DNA from 3 places in the Shewanella sp. MR-4 genome. Region 1 is predicted to be linked to each of the others. Evidence: predicted binding sites of a transcription regulator. Region 1 holds the regulator's gene; each other region holds the start of a gene.
The links. The regulator sigma-54, encoded in region 1, starts transcription at its own class of promoters, with help from an activator protein. The targets are predictions, from matches to a motif close to GTTGGCACGNNNNTNGNNT.

Region 1 (7,557 bases):
TTGGCTGTTGAGAACTTAAGCCAAAGGACTTAAGCCAAAGCGCAGCAGTATATTGTAATTGAGCGCACGGGAGGGCGTCGAGTCACAAATGTGTTTTACTGGTATAAGGTGCTGAAATCAAAACCAAACAGGGTACTGAATAACGGTAGGGTGCATTGAGATGAGATGTCGAGGCAATTAGCAGGCTTCGTCGAACTTAGCGTCGATAAGCGCGCAAATGGCATTGAGCGCGGGCTCCGCATCTGGACCTTCGGCAATCAGGGTAATGGTTTTACCCATACCCGTTTCCAGCATGAGTAGCCCTAAAACACTGGCGGCAGAGGCCTGTTTTTCACCTTGGATCAGCGTAATGCTGGCATCAAACTCTGAGGCCAACACCACGAGCTTTGTCGCGGCGCGGGCATGTAAACCGAGTTTATTGCAGATGGTGATTTGGCGCTCAAGCTTTGGCATGGCTTAACTCTCGGTGGCGGGCATTCACTTTGTGTTTACCGTTGCTAAAGCGTTTAGCCAGTTGCTCGGCCACGTAAACTGATCTGTGTTGACCGCCGGTACAGCCGATGGCGATGGTCAGATAGCTGCGGTTATTACGCTCTAAGTGAGGCAACCAAGTCTCGAGTAAATTCTCAATTTGCCAGATGAACTTATTGACAAGCGGCTGGCGATTTAAAAACTCGGCAACGGGTTCATCTAAGCCGGTGAGAGGGCGCAGCTCGGGTTCCCAATGGGGATTGGGTAAAAAGCGCACATCAAACATAAAGTCGGCTTCGGTTGGCATACCATGCTTAAAACCGAAGGACTCGAAGTTGATCACCAGTTCCTTATCGACACTGCCAAGCAGGATTTGCCGCACTTGGTCGCTGAGTTCATAGATATTCAGATTCGAGGTATCTATGTAGTGATCCATCTGTTGTGACAGGGGCTCGAGCAATTTGCCTTCAAGTTTGATGGCTTCTTGCAGTGATACTCGGCTCTTAGATAAGGGATGTAAGCGCCGAGTCTCGCTGTAGCGCTTTAGCAGTACTTTATCGCTGGAATTTAAGAAGAAGCTGGTGAGTTCAGTGCCCTCGGGCAGGCTTGTGAGCTGTTTGACGAGTACCTTGTCTTGCTCCGGCAGATTACGCACGTCGACGCTGATGGCGACGAGATCGTTACTGCCCTTGAGCTGTTCGAGTAAGCTGCCAATCAACGGCAAGGGGAGATTATCGACACAATAATAGCCGAGATCTTCAAGCACTCTAAGTGCGACCGATTTGCCTGAGCCTGAGCGCCCTGACACTATGACCAGTTTCATCCAGTGATTACCTGATAGAGTTCCGTTTCATCATGCGTCTTGCGCAATTGCTTCAATATTTGTTTGTCGCTAAGCTTTTCAGCCATGCAGGACAAAGTGCTTAAGTGCTGTTGACATTGGTCAGCAGGCACCAGCAGAGCAAATAAAATGTCGACAGGTTGTTTATCGATAGCATCAAAGGCTATCGGCTCCTCACATTTCACCAATATGGCTATGGGTTGTGTTATATCGGTTAATCGACCATGTGGGATGGCGATGCCGTTACCTATACCTGTGCTCCCCATCTTTTCGCGCGCCACTAGGCTTTCGAAGATCTCTTGAGATGAGAGGGTGGGGTACTGGGCAGCGGCTAAGTCGCTGATGAGTTCCAGTACCTTTTTCTTACTGCCCGGAGTGGCGCAGGTTGTGCACTCCGGCCGCAGTATGGTACGAAGTTCCATTGCTAGTGTTTTGTTAACTTCTCTTTGTGTTTAATAACCTGACGATCAAGCTTGTCAATCAGGACGTCTATGGCAGCATACATATCTGCATGCTCTGAAGTCGCGAAGACTTCACCACCGGTGAGGTTGATTCTCGCTTCGGCAATTTGTTGCATTTTCTCAACATTGAGCACAACGTGCACATTATTGATCTGTTCGAAATGACGTTCAAGTTTTGAAAACTTTTCCTCAACATATGCCCGTAACGATTCGGTAATCTCGATATGGTGTCCACTCAGGTTTATTTGCATATAAACGTCCTCCGATTTCCACTGTAGGCTATAAACTTTTACGCTGATTGGAAGGGGGAATAAGCATCGCTTCTCGGTACTTCGCAATGGTTCTGCGCGCAACGTTAATTCCCTGTTCTGCCAGAAGTTGCGCCATCTTGCTGTCGCTTAATGGTTTTTTCTGGTTTTCCGCTGCAACCAGTTTCTTAATGAAGGCTCTGATTGCCGTGGATGAGCACTCACCGCCATCATCAGTCCCGACGTGGCTTGAGAAGAAATATTTTAGTTCAAAAAGTCCCTTTGGGGTATGCATGTACTTTTGCGTCGTCACCCGTGAAATGGTGGATTCATGCATCTCGACCGCCTCGGCGATATCGTTCAGGACCATAGGTTTCATGGCTTCTTCACCGTATTCGAAGAAACCCTGTTGATATTGCACTATGCAGTTTGCCACCTTGAGCAGTGTTTCGTTGCGGCTTTCAAGACTTTTGATAAACCATTTAGCCTCTTGCAGATGGCCGCGAATAAATTGGCTATCGGCCTGACTTTTGGTGCTGCGCGCCATGGCTGCATATTGCTGATTAACATTGATTTTTGGCATGCAGTCAGGGTTTAATTCGACCACCCAACGGCCGTTTTTCTTCGATACCGATACATCGGGGATCACATATTCTTCATCGACAGGGGTGATGAGTAAACCGGGGCGAGGGTTTAAGGTTTGGATCAGCGCTATGCTGTCCCTTAAGTCGTCCTCTTTGAGTTTGGTCTTACGCATTAATAATCTAAAGTCGCGGGCAGCGATCAGATCTAAATGATCTTTGATCAGCATGCGGGCGTTTTCGAGGTGTGGGGTGTCCGGCGAAAAATGGGAGAGTTGGATAAGCAGACATTCGCTTAAATCCTTTGCCGCGACACCAACGGGGTCGAAGTGTTGAATACGCTTGAGCACGGCTTCGACTTCATCCAGTTCTATCTCTGGATTGCCCATGGCCTCGAGGATATCTTCAGTACTTTGAGTGAGATATCCCTGATCGTCGATGGCATCAATAATTGCGGTGGCGATGGCTAAATCGGTTTCAGAGAAGGGCGTAAGGTTTTTCTGCCATTCTAAATGTTCGTACAGGCCTTCACTGGTTTCCCCTTGAAAGGGCATATCATCTTCACGGCTAGCACCAGAACCTGAGTTTGGCGATGCGGTAAAGACTTCATCCCAAGTGGTGTCCATGGGCAGTTCTTCGGGCAGGGATTCTTTGGTCAACGACTCGGCAATATCCACGGTGGAATTGTCTTGTTCCTGTGGCTGAGCCGTCGTTTCGCTAAAGTCGGTATCGGCGATATCTTGCTTACGTTCGGTAGGCGCGTCAAATTGCTCCTCTTCCAGCTCGAGAAGAGGATTAGAGTCTAAGGCTTGCTGGATCTCTTGCTGCAGTTCCAATGACGACAATTGCAACAGACGAATGGCCTGTTGAAGTTGTGGCGTCATGGTTAACTGTTGACCCAGTTTGAGCTGGAGTGACGCTTTCATGTTACCGCTGATCCCTACGTTATTATTGTGAATTTAGGCCGCTTGTTATCATATTGATGGCGCTTATTAAGCCAAAATTCAAGGCTAATTGGCTCTGTTTAAGTAACTATAGCCTGAATTGTTCACCTAAGTACACAGCCCTAACTTGCTGATTGTCTAAGATCTCTGCGGGAGTTCCTTCGGCTATCAGATTACCGTGACTGACAATGTAGGCATGTTCACAGACGTCTAAGGTCTCGCGCACATTGTGGTCTGTGATCAGTACCCCAAGGCCTCGGCTCTTGAGTTGTTCGATGATTTTCTTGATGTCGATAACCGAAATCGGGTCGACACCTGCGAAGGGTTCATCGAGCAGAATAAACTTTGGATTGGCCGCTAAGGCGCGGGCAATTTCGACGCGGCGACGTTCACCGCCCGATAACGACATGCCTTGGCTGTCGCGAATATGGGTGATATGGAACTCTTCTAACAGGTGTTCCAGCTCTTCTTCGCGTTGATCGCGATTGAGCTCTTTACGGGTTTGCAGCACCGCCATGATATTGTCGTGCACGGTCAGCTTGCGAAAGATACTGGCTTCCTGTGGCAGGTAACCAATGCCTTTGCGGGCGCGCAGATGCATGGGATCGGCGGTTAAATCATCATCGTCGATAAAGATATGGCCTTTATCGCTTTTCACTAAACCCACGACCATGTAAAAGGTCGTGGTTTTACCCGCACCGTTTGGGCCGAGTAGGCCGACGACTTGACCCGTTTTGACCGTCAGGCTGACATCTTTCACAACCTGACGACTCTTATAACTCTTAGCGAGATTCTGTGCTTTTAAGGTGATTTGGGTCATTGAGAGTCCTGTTTTTTCACAGGTTTGTCCGTGGGCTGATTCTTGAGTTCTTCCTGATAGTTGTCAGGCTGAATAATGGTAATCACGCGATCATCACCGCTACCCGTGCTCTCAGCGATCAGTTTTTGCTGAATAATATTGTAGCGGATGAGATTCCCCGTCACTTGGCTACCCGCTTGGTCTAGGGTGGCTGAGCCGGTTAAGGTCAAGGTGCGAGTCGCCATTTCATAGCGAATTTCTTTGGCGCTGGCAGAAGCTGGACGCCCATCGTCGAGGATCTGGCTGTAGGTCGCAGGATTACCCGTTGCCACTAAAATCTTGCTGTTGTCCCCTTCGGCAGAAAACGCACGTAGTTGATCCGCATGGATTTTAATCGAACCTTGGGTGACTTCTACGGGGCCGAAGAAAATGATCTGATTGTTTTTAATGTCCGCAGTTTGGCTGACGGCCTTAATTTTAACTTCTTGCTGTAAGTCACCGACCTTGGTGAAGGCGCTCATGCTTGTCATCAGCATTAGGCCGGCAAGTAATATGTTATTTTGCTTCATAGGTTCCTACTACCTGACTGGTCAATTTCACTTCCTGCGCGTTAAGGTCGGCATAAAGGCCTTGCCCTTGAATATTAAAATCTTTCCCTGTGACGTAAATGATGCGGTCAGAGGTCATTATCATAGTGTTGAGATCGAGTTCTAAAAAACTGGTGGACAATGTCTGTATGGGTTCACCAGGGCTGATGGCATCGATAATAACATTATTTTCTAATACAACCTTGCCGGTATCTTTGTTGAGTCGACCTTGGTCGGCTCGGATCTGCCATTTTGCTTTACCTTGGTCGGGATAGACAAGATAGACGGGAGCAGTAAAGTCGGTTTGGTTTTTCAGCTCATAGTGTTCCATGTGCTTTGCCGTGACGCGACTGTTAACTTGCCCTTGCTCATTAAATTCAATGCTGCGCAGATCTTCGATAATGTAATCGGGTCTGTCACTGACATTCAAGCTGTCATCCGTATCGCCACCGCGTTTTTGCTGCACTTGCCAATATAGCACCAGTGCAGTGCCAAAAAAGGCGATAATGGCGAGGGTCACACGACTCATATGCTCATCCCATGGGCGGAAGTGAACTTATTTTGGCTCAGTAAGAGCAGATCCGTGAGTTCCCTGAGTGCACCGTGGCCACCATTTAAGTGAGTCACAAAATGGGCATGTTGGCGGACATAGGGATGACCATCGGCAACACAGGCGGCAAGGCCGACCACATTCATCACCGGCAAGTCGACAATATCATCACCGATATAGGCGACTTCTTCTGGGGTGACATTGTAGAGCGACAGCAGCTCTTCATAGGGGACGAATTTATTATCTACGCCCTGATAAATATGGGTTACACCCAGTGCCGTCATGCGGTTTTCGACAATTTTAGACTGGCGGCCAGTGATAACCGCCAGATTAAAACCACTGGTCAATAATGAGCGCACGCCATAACCATCGCGGGTGTGGAAGGCTTTGAGTTCTTCCCCCGAGTTGCTCAAATAAATGCGGCCGTCGGAAAACACTCCGTCCACATCGCAGATCAGCAGTTTAATTTTTTGTGCCCTTTGCCAAACATCGTCGCTGATGGGGCCATAAAAACCTTGCTGTGGCATTAAATCACTCCCGCTTTAACCATATCGAGCATATTGAGCGCACCGACAGGATGATTGTCTTTATCTATCACTATCAGGCCGTTGATATTTTTGGAATCCATCACTTGCAGCGCCTGTGCCGCTAAAACGTTTTCAGTAATTGTGACACAGTTTCGCGTCATCACATCGGCAATCGGCGTGGTGCGTAGGTTGACTTGGGCATCGATAACGCGGCGCAGGTCACCGTCGGTAAAGATACCCACGAGTTTGTTTTGCTCATCGATAACTGCGGTCATGCCAAGGCCTTTCTTGGAGATCTCATACAGGGCATCGGTGATGCAGATATCGTGTTTAACCAGAGGTAAGTCATCACCGCTGTGCATCACGTTGCTGACCTTAAGCAGCAGCTTACGACCTAAGGCGCCGCCCGGATGGGACATGGCGAAATCTTCTCGGGTAAAACCTTTGGCTTGCAGGAGGGCAATGGCGATGGCATCGCCCATGACTAAGGTTGCTGTGGTACTTGAGGTTGGCGCAAGCCCAAGCGGGCAGGCTTCCTCTGGTACTTCAATACATAAATGAATTTTAGATAGACGCGCCATGGTGGATTCTGGCTTGCCTGTCATGGCAATCACTGGGATGGCTTTACGTTGGATAACGGGCATCAGCGCGAGGATTTCGCTCGACTCGCCCGAGTTGGAAATCGCAAGAATCACATCATTGTCCGAGAGCACGCCTAGGTCACCATGGCTGGCTTCACCTGGATGGACAAAAAAAGCTGGGGTACCTGTGCTGGCTAGGGTGGCCGAGATTTTATTGCCAATATGGCCTGATTTTCCCATCCCCATCACTATCACTTTGCCGGTACAGTTGAGAATAAGTTCGCAGGCTTGGGCGAATTCAACGGAATCGACATATTGATAAAGATTGTCGAGGGCCGATTTTTCAATATCGATGACTTTACAGCCCCACTGGCGCAATTGTGATTGGTCTACCATGTCTATCTCTCTTCTTGCATTGTCTTTGTCGCCCCGTTCTGGGATTGGAATAGCACAATTTGGTACGCGATAAAGATGATAAAATTAACGGCTTCGTACTTGAGTAGCGTCTTATTATTCAGTCTCAGCCCATGAGGGTTGAGGCAATAGGGCAGGATAACTTGTTCAGCGATTGAATGCTTTGAGCAATATCATCGTCTTAGTCGTTTTCCACCACCATTTTGGTTGCTATGGTAAGCATGATAACGACTTTGGCATTCAATATGGTTTTTGAGTTAAGTTGTCTTGCCTAGTTCAGTGTTATTTCGCTTATTTTATTAGCCTTGGCTAAACAATCCTGCTGATTTATCAACAAGGGTGAAAACATTAAGTAACACTTTAGCTTCACAGAGCGAAAACTTAGGGCGCATTCTCGCTGGAAATGAGGCAAATTGAAAGTATCGCAGGACGATAGTGTCGATTCTGTTGTAGGTTAAAGCGCAATTACGTACAATTTGCGGCTCTTCGATTGGTCTGGGCAGGAAGCGTAGGCCACCTCTTTTCAAATATCGGAATCAAGCATGACTCAAGA
Region 2 (7,557 bases), 2.3 Mb from region 1:
CATATAAAGTCGCCATTACCTATCGTGATAGGGCGGCCGGCCAACCCATGGCAGAGGAGCCTAAGGTGACTAAAACCCTTGAAATCGGTGTGAGTGAGTTGGAAATAAAAGCGCTGAATTAGGTTTATATCTGGGCGTATGCTAAGTTAATTTTACCTCAGCTGCGGCTGAGGTATTTATTTCACCTAGCAGTTTTTATAGCTAAGATTTTGAGATAAAACATAAAATTAAAACAAGGAGTGTGTCATGGAAATGACCAAAGTCACGGGCAAATTTGATGTTAAGCTCAATCCCGAGAGTGCCTATGCCACAGGCGTGGGCGGTGTGAATCTTGGCAGAATGACCTTAGATAAAACTTTTTATGGTGAGCTAGATGCCCGTAGCCAAGGGGAAATGCTCAGTGCAATGACCGCGGTAAAAGGCTCGGCGGGCTATGTGGCGATAGAGCAAGTGGTGGGTAAGCTGTGCGGCAGACAGGGCAGTTTTGTGCTGCAACATTTTGGCATTATGACCGATGGGCAAAACCGCTTACACCTTGAGGTTGTCCCCCATTCTGGCGCGGGTGAACTCGTTGGGTTATATGGCACTATGGCGATAAGCATCGAAAATGGTCAACATTTTTATGAATTTAGCTTCTGCCTCGAACAGGAAGCCGAAGCCTAAGGTACGATTAACATAACATCGCGCCAATAAAACAAAACCAGCCGAAGCTGGTTTTGTGGTTTTTGCCCGAGTGACTAATACCAACAGCTGAGTTATCAAGAGCTGAATTAGCAAGGGCTGAATGTCAGGACCATTATGAGGTTTTGACTTTGATTTTATCGACGACCTTTTTCACATCATCGGTATTTTTAGCAATGGTCAGGGCTAATTGACGCTCGGCGTCGCTAGCCACTTCACCCTGTAAGGTCACTACGCCATCGGCAACATCGACGTTAATTTGGGTGCCCGATACGTCGGTCGAGAACAACAGACGGGTTTTTACGACCGTTGCGACCTTAGAGTCGGTTAAGGTCTTCACCACCTCATTGGTGCCTTCGTCTTCTTTCATCACGGTTAACTTGTTATCGACCCCTTTTACACCATCTAAGCTTTTGATGAGCTCAGCGGCGAGCGCCTTATCGACACTGCTCTCCACTTGACCGGTTAAGGTGACATGGCCGTTTTTCACGTCAGTCATAATGTCAAAGGAGTTAAGGTTAGTATTGAGCAACAAAGTCGTTTCGGCCTTGCCATCGAGCCAAGCATCTTTGGCATCGTCTTTCCAATCCTGTGCGGCGGCCACATTTAAACTGATAGAACCGACAAGTAAGGTGGTTAAGGCTAAAGTTGTCGTGTTTTTCATAATGATATCCTCCGTTGTTATCTCGAAGGAACTAAAGCGTGAATCGTGCCAACATTCTTATCCTACTGATTTTAATTAGAATAAATCGGATTTGTGACCTGTTTTAGGTGTTTGACTTAATCGGCAAATCGGCGCTTTTTACCGACAAAATGTAAATATTACCGAGGGTGATTAAGCTTTTTGGCTTAAGTGTGATAGGCGTTAAGCTCAAATAGATCGCAGGCAACAAAAACGCGGCTCAGTTGGCCGCGTTATTGGATGGTATTGCCGCCTTACAGGGCTTGGCTACGCAGGTGTAAGGTATCCAAATGGATTTGTAGCCAGGCAATATCCTCGGCCAATTGGCTGATTAACCTTGGGTGATTGGCCTTTTTAATTAACTGTTTGAGGTGATTAAGGCGCTGACGCTCAAGCTCACAGAGTACGGCGAGGGCATCGGCGAGTTGCTGTTTAATAAGTAAAGCATCGACATCGACATAGGGCCGAGTCTGCGACGGCGGCACTGAGTGCGGGCCTATGTGCGAGCCCATTTGTTGTAATGTTTGGGCGAGCAATTGCTTAAATCGTGCCTGCATCCCTTGGTATGTCTTGATTTGGGCAATAAAAATGCGTTTTAGGCTGTAGTCATCGACAGTGGTATTGGCCCGAGTATAAAAATCCACGCCGGTTTGGGTCAGCTCGATTAACTCATTAACCAGCTTAATATCGGCGCTCAACTCGGTCTGATGTTGCGCAACATTAGACGTCATAACGACCTCCTGTGGTAGTTTGGGCTGCTCCGCCGACACGGATTGCCCAACATTTTATGGAAATTTCAGTTTCATTCAGCTTCTATGCATATTTCGTTCACTTTTTAATGATAAGTTAATGACTTGATTTAACTGATGATATTTATCCATTGTCGCCAGTGCCTCGCATATTATCGGCAACTCTTACCGTTGAGATTGTTAAAATTTCACGGCTGGCATACAGTGGTGCTTCATTCACAGGGAGTGGCACAAGATGATCCGACCAACGCTTTTCTATCATCTACAGGACGTCGAGACCGAGCAGGCATTAGTGCAGCTCGAGGGCGCGCAGACCTACAACAAGCTACGCAGTACCGATGATTTATCTTGGATTAGTCAGCTGGAGGCCAATCGTATCGATGTGGCGATCATTGAGCTGCCCCGTCTAAGCCGTGAGGATTACTTAGCCTTACTCGAGTCCAGCGCCATTGCGGATGTGGAGTTTATTTTCCTCTCCGATGGCCTACCGAATCCTCATCTCGATAAACTCTTATCCAAATACGCGGGCTACCATTTCCGTAAGCCCATCGATATGTCGTTGCTGTGCGAAACCTTAGCGGATTTTGCCCAGCATCTGGTTGCCAACACTTCGACGCGCATTCGCCCCTTTGCTAGCGAATTAGACCAATATGGTCTGCTGGTGGGTTCCTCGTTACCTATGCACCGTTTGTATCGCACTATCCGCCGCGTGTCGGCCGCCGAGAGCAATGTGTTGATTATCGGCGAGAGTGGCGCAGGTAAAGAACTGGTCGCCAATACCATTCACTTAGCCAGCCCGCGGGTGAATAAGCCTTATATTGCGATTAACTGCGGCGCCTTGAGCCCAGAATTGGTCGATAGTGAACTCTTCGGCCATGTAAAAGGCTCTTTCACTGGTGCGAATCGTGATCATCAAGGGGTATTTGAGCAGGCCGAAGGCGGCACCTTATTCCTCGATGAAGTCACCGAAATGCCCCTAGAGCATCAAGTTAAGCTATTAAGAGTGCTTGAAAATAATGAATATCGTCCCGTCGGTAGCCCTAAGGTGCTCAAGGCCAATGTGCGTATTGTGGCGGCGACAAACCGCGATCCTTTAGTGGCGATAGAGCAAGGACAATTGCGGGAAGATTTGTACTTTCGCTTAGCGCATTTCCCCATTCAAGTGCCGCCATTGCGGGAGCGCGGGGAAGATATAGTGGGACTTTCGAAGCATTTTCTGGCCTATCGCAATGCGGCGGAAAAACAGAGCAAAGCGTTCTCGCCCTCAAGTTTAGAGGCGATTGCGGCCCACACTTGGCCTGGGAATGTGCGCGAGTTAAAGCATGCTATTGAGCGCGCTTATATTCTGGCGGACCATGAGATTACCCCTGAGCATTTACAGCTTACGCCCAGTTTGGAAAAAGAGACGACTGCGGAGGAAAATGTAGTGATCCCCCAAGGTATGCGCCTTGAGGAGCTAGAAAAAATCGCCATTTACCAAGCGCTTGAAACGAGTCTGGGCAATAAGACCGACACCGCCGAGCAGCTTGGGATCAGCGTTAAAACCCTCTATAACAAGCTCAGTAAATATGAGCAGGAGTCAGACGTTCAAACCGTTGTTGATGCCGTTAGCGAAGATTCCGTTAGCAATAGCGTCGCCAAGTAGTAACCTACATTAAATGCCTGAAAATAAGCTAATACATTGATTCAGCTTTTGATTCAGAGTTTGATTAAGAGTTGATTTTGAAAGTGTTAGCTTATTTTTGACTCTAACTGCGGTTCAGCATTTTGCGCTTGATAGGGCACAAACACCTTCAAAGAGGCGGGCAGGATATCGATATTGAGTTCCTCCGGCTCACAAATCTCGCCATCAATCACATACTTGCATGGGGGCTGACTGCTGATCTTCACCTTTTTCGCGTGGGCATGTTTCACTTTACCCGTGTTGGCCGAGGGCGCAGAGTCGCTATTGGCGGCCTCTTTAATCCAGCCGGTAAAAGCCAGTTCAGCCAAACTGATAAGCTGTTCATTTGGCTCATTATTTGAATCTAACCAAGTGATATCCAACAAGCCGTCGGTCATATTGGGTTCGCCCTTACCTTGGGCGAGTAAGCTGGTAAAAGGTGCGGCATTGGCAACCACTAGGCTGTGGGTTTGCACTGTCATTGGGGTTTGGTCATCTAAAGTCAGCTGCAACTCGAGGTTGGTGTCGGTGTTCACCGCGCGCCACAAACCATCGAGGTAGGCGAGTTGGCCGAGGGCATTTTTACGCTCGCGGCTCGCCGACTCAATCATTTGCTGCTCAAACCCAATGCCGACCAACAGTAACACCAGTCGCGCATTGCAACGCGCCGTGTCTATGGTCTGTGTCTGGCCTTGGATAATATTATCAAGGGCTTGAGAGACGGCATTGAGCTTACTGCTTAAACCAAAGAGGGCGTGTGATAGGGCATTAGTGGTGCCTAGCGGGATAATGCCTAAGGTGATATCTGTGTCGATAATCTCCGCCGCGACCTCTGTGACTGTGCCATCGCCCCCGCAAGCGATGATGATATCGGCGCCCTGAAGCCGTGCTTTTTTCGCTTGGGTTTGGGCGCTAATCTCTGGCGTGGTGAGCGCTAACTGCACCTCAAAATAGCGTTTCAGCTCAGTGCAAATTTGTTCGCCATGGCTCTGCCATTTACCCGCGCCAGAGACGGGATTGGCGATAATCCAGGCTCGCTTATGCAGTTTGATTTCCCCTTGAGTGTACATCTGCTCCAGCGCTTTGAGTTGCCAGCGATTTAAGCCTGCGGTTTTACGAATGCTTTTAATCTGTTGCAGCACCTCGGCGAAGCTGAGTTCGGGGCGGCGGCACACAAGATAAGCGGCCAGCACCATTACGGAACGCCCGCGGCCGAGCGCGCAGTGGATTAATACCCGCTTTTGGGCGCGTACTTGGCGATGTAACCAGTTAATCGCCTGATTTAATTGGGCGCTAGTCGGCACACTGTGGTCAAGAATAGGGATATTCAGATAGTCAATATGATCCTCATACAGGGACACATCGAGGCCGTCGAATTCGGCGGTGACATCTAAAATGGCGGTAATGCCATAACGATTCAGTTTAGGTAAATCGGCAGCGCTTAAGCGGCTACCCAAGTATAGATATTTATCAATGGCTTGCATTGAAGGCACGCTATCGCGGCGCCGTGCCCAGAGATTATAGAGTCGGCATCCTAATAAAAATGGAATAAAGCCCCAACGGATATACCAAGGGATGGATCCATCCTGACGTTTTCTAAAAATACTGGCGAGATTAAACCAATAGGCTGAGCCGACAAGGGCGAGGGAAAGGCTGCTCCATGCCCAAATAAAGGTGAGGATAGGGGAGTGGCCCCTTACGGCGAAATAGCCAAATAACAGCGCTCCGAACAGGTAGAAATACTTAATGTGGATCCTACTCAGCATTGGCATCTCCTCCATCGATAAGCGGCGAGCCTCAGGGAAACCCACTTTATCGTGACCAATAGCTGTCACGATAAAGTGGTTCGGAGGTACTCAATTGAACTGTGGTTCCCCTGATAGACTCGTTTGCGGGACTATCTACTTTCCGTCATCCGTTCTAGCAGCGAGTATCTTTCGCTTTAACGCCTTCTTTCAGTTCTTCACAGGCATCTTCAATCGCATTGCCGGTATCTGTGATGGCTTCATCGATTTTTTCGCCTGCGTCCTCGGCGTGGTTGTCGCTACAGGCTGACAGTCCAAAGGTTAATAATAAGGCTAAAAATGCAGTGGTAATCATGGTCATAGGTTTCATATCGATTCTCCTTTTATCCAATTTAAGCGCGTGGTGCCTTGCCCTTAAGGGCGTTGACCAGCAGGGAAATCACAAGTAATACAATAAATAGGAAGAAAATAATCTTTGCGATCCCCGCTGCGGCGCCAGCGATCCCCGTAAATCCAAACAGTCCGGCGATAATGGCCACAACCAGAAACATTAAGGTCCAACCTAACATAGCCACCTCCTTTGTCTTATTTCGGTTTTTCTGTCTTCTTTCACTCTGCATGTTTACGTCGAGTGAGCTAGTTGCTGGGTGAGTTGGATAAGCAAGGTTACGTCTTACATCCTGTTATCACTCAATCCCGCAATAAACTCACAAAGGGGATATTGCGAGCTTAATGCCAACTTTGAGATTTTTGGTTAATCTGCTGATTATTAGTGTAATTTTTGAGTTTTATATCGGCGGAAGTATTGGCTGATATAAGCGAGATAGGCAATTTTTACCTGCGATTCGGTAAGAGTTGCAGTGAGGAAATCGAGGGAAAAACAAGAATGACATTTTGCGACAAACTGTCAGCATTTTTATCTTTAATTATAGTGGTATAAAGCATTTTGAAAATAATTGTAGCCAACATCTCTTATATACTATGGACTGAGCAGCCACGTCTGAAAAACGTTATTTTTGAAGAGACTAGCTCACTTTTATACTCTATCCTCAATCTTGCCGACTTTTGAAAACTCTAACTTGAGCAATTTTGCGAAAGTAGGTTGTTGGTAAACTAAAAGCACAATATGTTTTTGCTCTAAAATAGATGGCTGGTTTTTCCTTCTTGTTAACTGAGTTAGCCAACAACGTCAGTATAACGAAATGATTTATAAGTAAGTTTTGTTCCTTTTAGATCTTTACGCATTGCAACTACAATGTTACCAATAGCTTGCCGACCAGTTTCTGGATCTGGTGCTTTGCCATGGTTATCTATGACCAACTGCACCATATGATTAATAGCTTCAACAACTTCATCAGAACAATAGAGCCAACCTTTATATTGTTCTTCAAAGAACTCTCGTTTGGTTTTAGCATTTGCAGTAGCTCCAACAAAACCTTGAAGCTTTACGAGTAATTTTGAGTACTGTTCTTCTCGATGCTTTAATGCTGCTTCGTCCCGTTTAGCTTTTACAGCGAATACATAAGTTAATACTGAGCCTACAAGCAAGGTGACTAAAGGGAAAAGTAATTTAGCGAGATCAATAATAGTTTCCATATTCCACCATTCAGTTAGCAATTTGTATTATGAGCTTTCGCATGATTTCACCTCTGACTATTTGGCAAAAATAACTTGCAACTCACTGATTTAAAATTTGATTTCTACCATAGCAAAAATATTTTTGGGTAGATAGTGCTTATGGTAATGATTTCAGGTGGTTTTATTCAATTCATCACTATTTCATAAGACGCCTAGTTAATAAGAACTTCATCTTTAAATCCGGTGGTATTTATTCGGTAGTGTTGCAGGCGAGCATTGTCGCGGCAGTGGACATCGGAAAAAGGGATTTTTCCGTTGAGCCCCCAGGGATGGGTTTACGGCGTGCCACTGGAGCGGCAATGCAGAGCGGAAACGGAACTCCAATCGGCTTTTGGCATTGTTTATTCGATTGATTGAAAGCAATTATGCCGAGCGGAAGCTGGATGAAAAATGGCTCTT
Region 3 (7,557 bases), 1.8 Mb from region 1:
GAACCTAATTCTGCCGCCACTAAATCTGCGACAGTCATATCACCGGTTGCTTCGTCTAACTCCAGACCATAAATTGGCGCCAGATCCAGCAGCTTAACCTCGGTATCGATAAAGAAGTCCCCGAAGAAACGTGGTACTTCCTTGGTTTCAGGCGCCTGACTAAAGAGGTTACTCAAAGCCTCTAGACTCTTTTCTTGTCCTAGCACGCACAAAATATCTCCCGCTTCGAGACAGGTGCTGCCCGATGGGTGCAACAGTGTGTTATGGCGAAATACCGCCGCAATCCGCGTGCCATCAGGCATAGAAAGACGTTTAAGCGGCTCGCCAATGCACCATTTGTTTTCACTCAACCGATAAACAAACACTTCCCACTCGCTGCTAGGGTAAATTTCGACCCCAGAGCGTGAAATAGGTAATGGCTTAGGCGGTAATTCGACCTTGGCTAAACGCGCCGCAGTGGTAAGTGACGCCCCTTGCACTAACAGCGACACTAACACCACAAAAAACGCCAAGTTAAAGTACAACTGAGCGCCCGGTAATCCCGCCATCATAGGGAATACCGCTAAAATAATCGGCACGGCGCCGCGAAGCCCGACCCAAGAGATAAACCAGCGGTCACGACTGCTAAAACTCTTAAAAGGTAGCAAGCTGAGCCATACGGCTAACGGTCTGGCAAACAGGATCATCCCAAAGGCTAATGCCAAGCCCGGCAGCCAAATGTCCAACAAGTCAGACGGTGTGAGCAGCAAGCCTAATACGAGGAACATACCGATTTGACTAACCCAGGTCATGCCATCCAACACGTTTAAGATTGAATGGCGACCACGGGTGGGCTTGTTGCCAAGGAATAAACCAACTAAGTAAATTGACAGAATGCCACTGCCACCAAGTTTGTTCGACGCGGCGTAAATCATCAGGCCGCCACTGAGCACTAAAATCGAATACAAGCCTTCGGCAAGCTTGCTTAAATTCACCAACTTCCACAGCAACCAGCCGCCACCGAGGCCGAGGAAAATCCCCAAGCCAAACTGCTTGATAAAGCTTATCAGCATAAAGCTTGCGGATAGCTCGGCGTCCACATTGCCTAGGATGGCAATCAGGGTCACGGTTAAAAATACCGCCATAGGGTCGTTGCTGCCCGATTCGATTTCCAGCGTCGCGCCAACACGCTCGTTTAAGCTGCGTCCCTTTAATAGTGAAAATACCGCCGCCGCATCGGTGGAGCCGACAATAGCTCCCACCAGCAACCCCTGCAGCCAATGCAAATCGAATAACCATGCGGCCATCACACCAGTGATACTGGTGGTGATAGCGACTCCGAAGGTCGCCAACGATAATGCTGGCCACAGTGCCACCCTAAAGCTCGCGACCCGCGTGCGCATACCGCCATCGAGCAAGATAATGGCTAAGGCTAAGTTACTGACAAGATAAGCGGTTGAGTAGTCATCAAACAGAATGCCGCCGGGACCATCTTCCCCCGCTAAAATCCCTACAGCGAGGAAAATTAATAAGATAGGGATACCCAAGCGCGAAGACACGGGACTTAACAAAACACTCACAGCGGCAAGCAAGGCACCGATCAGAAAAAAACTATTGATGGAATCTGCATCCACACATGCCTCCTTAACTACAAGAGTGTTTAGTTAAACGATAAAGAAATCACCTAGATTAAAAATGACTCAATTGAAAATTTTTGTATTTTTATACTAGCATAAAAAATGCAAATTAATGGAGTTTTAAATATTAAATTTCAAACATCTACATTGAAATACTCCCTCATAGGCCGTTTCGACTAATTTTCATATAAAATCCAGTACAAACACAAAAACAAGCCGAACACACAACTCTCTCCACAACAAAGATAAAATCCTTATTTATCAATATATTTAAAAAAAATATTCCACACAAACTTACGCTTTACGACCTAAATAGTAAGGATAACCATATGAAAATACACTGTATCTACTCGAAGCTGACTTAAATCCAATTTAACGCCGTAATAACTTGAAAGCGTAGATAAAATCCCCTTTTCCATTGTGTTATCGACATTCAAGCTCCTAAAGCTGTCACAAAGACAATAACTGTCATATCGACAATAAAAATTCAGTATCAAAAAGACAATTAGCCATAGAGTAAAACTTATATTTCCCTTTATTTTCAACAACAAAAATATTTGGCACGTATTACGCAATAGCAGGTGAAACGTATCAAAATGACGTTGCATCAAGGAGACTTATGAGCAAACAAAAACTCACCGCTATCGCACTGTTAGTTGTGCTGATTGCTTCATTCACTGTCCTGCTGAGCATAGGCAGTGAAATCTATCGGGAAAAACCGCCGATACCCAATGCATTTACCGATGTGAATGGTCAGGTTATCTACAGCGAAAATGATATCGAACAAGGCCAATTGGTCTGGCGCTCCATGGGCGGCCATCAACTGGGGTCGGTTTGGGGACATGGCTCTTATGTTGCCCCAGATTGGACCGCCGACTGGTTACACAGAGAAGCCGAAGCTTGGCTCGATATTCGCGCAGAGCAGCAATATAAAACGCCTTTCGCCCAATTAAACTCCCAACAAAAGGCAGGGCTTGAGCAGGCATTAAGGGAAGATTTACGCCATAACAGCGTCGAGCCACAGGCCGATGGCACAGTGCTTATTCGCTTGTCTAGCACTCGTATCGAAGCGATTAACAGGGTCGAGCAGCATTATTTATCCCTGTTTGGGAGCGATCCAGAGCTTAGCAATCTTCGTGAACAATACGCCATGAAAGAGGGCACAGTGCCCGATCTTGCCCGCCGCGAACAACTCAATGCGTTTCTCTTTTGGGGAGCCTGGGCGGCAATCACTGAACGCCCCGATGCCCCCTATACCTACACCAATAACTGGCCCTTCGATCCCCAGTTAGGCAATACACCGACCTCGGATAATATCGTCTGGTCGATACTCAGTATTGTGACCCTAATTGCGGGGATTGGCGGATTGATCTGGCACCATGCGAGCGGCAAACATGAAAGCCTGCCCAAGCCTTCGGAGCAAGATCCGCTGTTTTTCACTAAACCAACCGCCTCACAAAAAGCCGTCGGCAAATACTTCATCACGGCAATTGGTCTGTTTTTACTGCAAATTTTACTCGGCGGGATCACTGCCCACTATGCGGTAGAAGGCCAAGAGTTTTACGGTTTACCAATTTCAGAAATACTGCCCTACTCTGTCACTCGCACCTGGCACACCCAATTAGCGGTATTTTGGATTGCCACGGCCTGGTTAGGCACAGGGCTATATATTGCTCCCGCCTTATCGGGTTATGAGCCGAAATATCAACGTCTTGGCGTTAACGTACTCTGGGTAGCCTTAGTCGTCGTAGTGCTTGGCTCGATGGCGGGCGAATGGATTGGGGTACAGCAGTATTTTGACCTCGATATGAACTTCCTCTTTGGTCACCAAGGATATGAATACATAGATCTTGGCCGAGTATGGCAAATCTTACTCCTCGTCGGATTACTGATTTGGCTTGCCTTAGTCACCGCCGCCATCAAACCCGCCCTCAAAGTGCAAGGCGAAATGCGCCCTGTTATTTGGGTACTCTATGCCTCCTGCGTGGCGATTGGTTTGTTCTATGGCGCCGGCCTCTTTATGGGTAAACACGCCAATTTAGCGATTGCAGAATACTGGCGTTGGTGGGTAGTACACCTGTGGGTTGAGGGCTTCTTCGAAACCTTTGCCACTGCCGTTATCGCCTTGATGTTAGTACGTTTAGGGTTAATCCGCGGCCGCAGTGCCAACGGCGCCGTGTTATTTACAACGGTGATCTTCTTAACCGGTGGCTTGATTGGCACCCTACACCACCTCTACTTTACAGGCACACCGACCTCGGTGATTGCCTGGGGCGCCATCTTCTCCGCCTTAGAAGTTGTTCCCCTCGCCATTATTGGTTTCGAAGCCATGGAAACCTACCGCCTGCGTAAAGCCAGTGGCTGGATGCAACGTTATCACTGGGCGATTATGTTCTTTGTGGCTACCGCGTTTTGGAACTTGGTCGGTGCCGGTATGCTGGGCTTCTTAATCAATCCACCTATCTCGCTCTATTACATTCAAGGATTAAACACCACGGCCACCCATGGTCACGCCGCCTTTATGGGGGTTTACGGTATGCTCGGCATGGGCTTGATGCTCTTCTGTCTGCGAGGCCTCACAGGTAATATGCAGTGGAATGACAAAATGCTCAAAGGCGCCTTCTGGTGCCTCAATATTGGCCTAGCGGCTATGGTGTTCATGTCGTTATTACCCGTAGGGATTACGCAGTTTTTTGCGGTCATCGACCATGGATATTGGTTCGCCCGTTCGCCAGAAGTGATCCATAGTCCGCTGGTTGAAAGGCTGGTTTGGATGCGCATGTTTGGGGATGTCATCTTCAGTATCGGCGGTCTCTTAATGGGCGCCTTCTTGCTCGATTTGATCAGAAAAGCCCTGAATAAACCTGCCAAAGTGCAACAGGAAGTCTTACAAACAAATCACTAACCACAGCGATTAATCCGGTCTGACCAAGGTGTCGTTTAGGCACCTTGGTTGCTGATTTTTTATAGCTTGCACCGTTTATCGTCCACCACGCTTTTAGAACCATACCGCATTAACGGTTAGCAGTGTCTAAATAACCTGTGTCAATATAACAATCAATGGTATAAATCAGGGAAGCCTCGCTGCAGGAGTTTTTATGGCCCTTAGTCAAACCGACCTTACCCGTATCGCTCTGGATATCACCTCAGGTTTAGCCCACAGGGACCGCTTCTCACGCTTGCTCGATACGGTGAGAGCTAACCTGCACTGTGACGCGGCTGCGCTCCTCACCTTCCATGGACACTATTTTACCCCGCTGGCCATCGACGGTTTGAACGAGGATGTACTCGGCAGACGCTTTATCCTGAATGAGCATCCAAGGCTTGAGGCCATTGCCCGTGCGGGGGATATAGTGCGTTTTCCCGCCGACAGTGAACTTGCCGATCCCTACGATGGTTTGATCCCCAATCAAACAGGGGCATTGAAAGTCCATGCCTGTATCGGACTGCCTTTATTTGCCGACGAGCAGCTTATCGGTGCCGTAACTATCGATGCCTTTAATCCCCTACAGTTCGATCAATTCAGCAATACTGAGCTTCGCAGCTTAAGTGCGATTGCCGCCGCATCCTTAAGCAACGCCCTGCTAGTTGAAAAGTTGGAGCGCATGGCGCTCAATAGCCACTCGACTCATGTGCAGGAAAAAAGCCCCAACCTTAACCACGATGCCGAAATCATCGGTAACTCGCCCCAGATGCAAAGCTTGAATCGAGAGATAGAAGTTGTTGCCCATAGCGACCTTAACGTACTGATTTTAGGCGAGACTGGAACAGGCAAAGAATTAGTTGCACAGGCAATCCATCAAAAATCCGCGAGACAGCACAAACCCTTGGTTTATCTCAATTGCGCAGCGCTTCCTGAATCGGTTGCCGAAAGCGAACTCTTTGGCCATATCAAAGGCGCGTTTACCGGCGCCATCAGCCATCGCAGTGGCAAGTTTGAAATGGCCGATAAGGGCACACTCTTTCTCGATGAGATTGGCGAGCTTCCGCTCACGCTTCAGGCCAAGTTGTTGCGGGTATTACAATATGGCGATATTCAAAAAGTGGGGGATGATCGCAGTCTTAAAGTCGATGTGCGTATCATTGCCGCCACCAATAAGGATCTGAAGACAGAGGTGCTGGCTGGTCGCTTTAGGGCCGATCTCTACCATAGATTAAGTGTGTTCCCCCTGCTGGTGCCGCCCCTGCGGGAGCGTGAGCAGGACATCACCTTGTTGAGCGGATTCTTCGCCGAGCGATATCGGCAAAAGCTGGGGATGAAGCAGCTTAACTTCAGCCCCAGTAGCTTAATGTTGCTCAATCAATATGCATGGCCGGGCAATGTGCGCGAGCTCGAGCACGCCATTCACAGGGCAACCGTACTGGCGCGCGTCTCGGCACAGGATGGCTGCTGCACCATAGCGCCACAACATTTTGATTTACCGTTTAAACAAAGCTCTGTAGAGACAAACGCATCGACAAGCTTAAGCGTAAACGATATGCAGCTTCGCCCGTTAGAAGGTGCCAGTTTAGCCCAAGCGACCGACGCCTTTCAGCGTGACTTCATCAAACAAGTACTCACTGCACATAATGGCAATTGGGCCGCCTCGGCCAGAGCCTTAGGACTCGACCCAGGCAATCTGCATCGCCTCGCAAAACGCTTAAGGCTAAAATAAGTGATAAATACGCCGTACGGATCATATTTCAGTTGAAATAATGGCCAAAATAAGGAAGGATGCGAGCTTCGCGCGCCAGTGCACTTTGCCCGACAATTTGCCGCCCTGTTTTGGGGAGAAAAAGCCGCGTAAAACAGGTTATTTTATTAACAGGAATCGTAGTATCCGCTTATGAGTATGCTTCGCACCACAGCTTTATTATTGACTCTGGTTTTTCCGAGTCTTTCCGCTTTAGCAACGGAATACCCTTTACCGTCTTCGAAGAGTCGGTTAGTTGGCGAGAACCTGTATTACACAGTGCCAGAGGGTAAACACACCCTCGAAGATATTGCCGCTAAATTCCAACTCGGTCTAAGCAACTTGCTGGAAGCAAACCCTGGCGTGGATCCTTTCCTACCAACACCAGGCAGCAAGCTATTAATTCCTCAACAGCTCATTCTGCCAAATGCGCCGCGTGAAGGCATTGTCATCAACGTCGCCGAAATGCGCCTGTATTACTATCCAAAAGGTAAGAACACCGTTGAAGTGCTGCCAATCGGTATTGGTCAGATTGGTAAAGATACCCCTGAAAACTGGGTCACCAGTGTTCAACGTAAACGCGCTAACCCAACTTGGACACCGACACCACGTATTCGTAAAGAATATGCGGCAAGGGGCGAAATTCTGCCTGCGGTATGGCCAGCGGGTCCCGATAACCCAATGGGACTCTACGCGCTCTACATTGGTAACTTGTATGCCATCCATGGTACCAACGCCAGCTTCGGTATTGGTTTACGTGTCAGCCAAGGCTGCGTGCGTTTACGCCACGATGACATTGAACACTTATTCAAAACGGTTCCAGTGGGTACCCGAGTACAATTTGTGAACCAACCGATTAAAGCGACCGAAGAACCAGATGGTAAGCGCTACTTAGCCGTGCACCAGCCACTGTCGCGCACCATTGCCGAGTTTGAATCAGCAGAGCCAGTCTCTCTGACCTTACCGAAAGACATCGCCAAGTTTATTGCCAAGGCCGATACCGATTCAGCAGTGATTAAAAAACTGCTCGATGAGCGTACAGGCGTACCAACGATTATTAATCAGTAATAAGCGAATCAATAGAGTAGCGGGTGATGCCGCTACCCCCATAAAAATACCCGCCTAGGCGGGTATTTTTGTTTCAATCGAAATAGCACTTATCGAATCAATCGCATAATGGTGCGCAAAGGGCCAAGAAATGGGTCATTGCCGCGCTATTTGCCAAGACGCGTTGGTCGAAGTTTTGCAGTGCTGGCGTTTCAGTACAG

Region 2: the regulator sigma-54 is predicted to act here: its motif matches at 6,242-6,260, upstream of SHEWMR4_RS20820 (DUF1328 domain-containing protein).
Region 3: the regulator sigma-54 is predicted to act here: its motif matches at 2,173-2,191, upstream of SHEWMR4_RS16195 (nitric-oxide reductase large subunit).

Annotation. Positions count from the first base shown of each region.
Region 1 is NC_008321.1:779,675-787,231, forward strand. Features, by position in the region: gene SHEWMR4_RS03495 (HPr family phosphocarrier protein) at 178-453, opposite strand; gene rapZ (RNase adapter RapZ) at 440-1,294, opposite strand; gene ptsN (PTS IIA-like nitrogen regulatory protein PtsN) at 1,291-1,734, opposite strand; gene hpf (ribosome hibernation promoting factor) at 1,737-2,024, opposite strand; gene SHEWMR4_RS03515 (RNA polymerase factor sigma-54) at 2,053-3,528, opposite strand; gene lptB (LPS export ABC transporter ATP-binding protein) at 3,635-4,366, opposite strand; gene lptA (lipopolysaccharide transport periplasmic protein LptA) at 4,363-4,914, opposite strand; gene lptC (LPS export ABC transporter periplasmic protein LptC) at 4,901-5,461, opposite strand; gene kdsC (3-deoxy-manno-octulosonate-8-phosphatase KdsC) at 5,458-6,009, opposite strand; gene SHEWMR4_RS03540 (KpsF/GutQ family sugar-phosphate isomerase) at 6,009-6,986, opposite strand; gene mlaF (phospholipid ABC transporter ATP-binding protein MlaF) at 7,547-7,557, shown strand, end outside.
Region 2 is NC_008321.1:3,188,557-3,196,113, reverse strand. Features, by position in the region: gene SHEWMR4_RS14070 (hypothetical protein) at 1-122, shown strand, start outside; gene SHEWMR4_RS14065 (DUF3224 domain-containing protein) at 247-663, shown strand; gene SHEWMR4_RS14060 (BON domain-containing protein) at 797-1,345, opposite strand; gene SHEWMR4_RS14055 (hypothetical protein) at 1,618-2,094, opposite strand; gene SHEWMR4_RS14050 (sigma-54 interaction domain-containing protein) at 2,348-3,757, shown strand; gene SHEWMR4_RS14045 (diacylglycerol kinase family protein) at 3,844-5,541, opposite strand; gene SHEWMR4_RS14040 (hypothetical protein) at 5,696-5,890, opposite strand; gene SHEWMR4_RS20820 (DUF1328 domain-containing protein) at 5,913-6,089, opposite strand; gene SHEWMR4_RS14030 (hypothetical protein) at 6,697-7,116, opposite strand.
Region 3 is NC_008321.1:3,693,029-3,700,585, forward strand. Features, by position in the region: gene SHEWMR4_RS16190 (potassium/proton antiporter) at 1-1,613, opposite strand, end outside; gene SHEWMR4_RS16195 (nitric-oxide reductase large subunit) at 2,236-4,521, shown strand; gene norR (nitric oxide reductase transcriptional regulator NorR) at 4,715-6,271, shown strand; gene SHEWMR4_RS16205 (L,D-transpeptidase family protein) at 6,443-7,357, shown strand; gene SHEWMR4_RS16210 (M14 family metallocarboxypeptidase) at 7,455-7,557, opposite strand, start outside.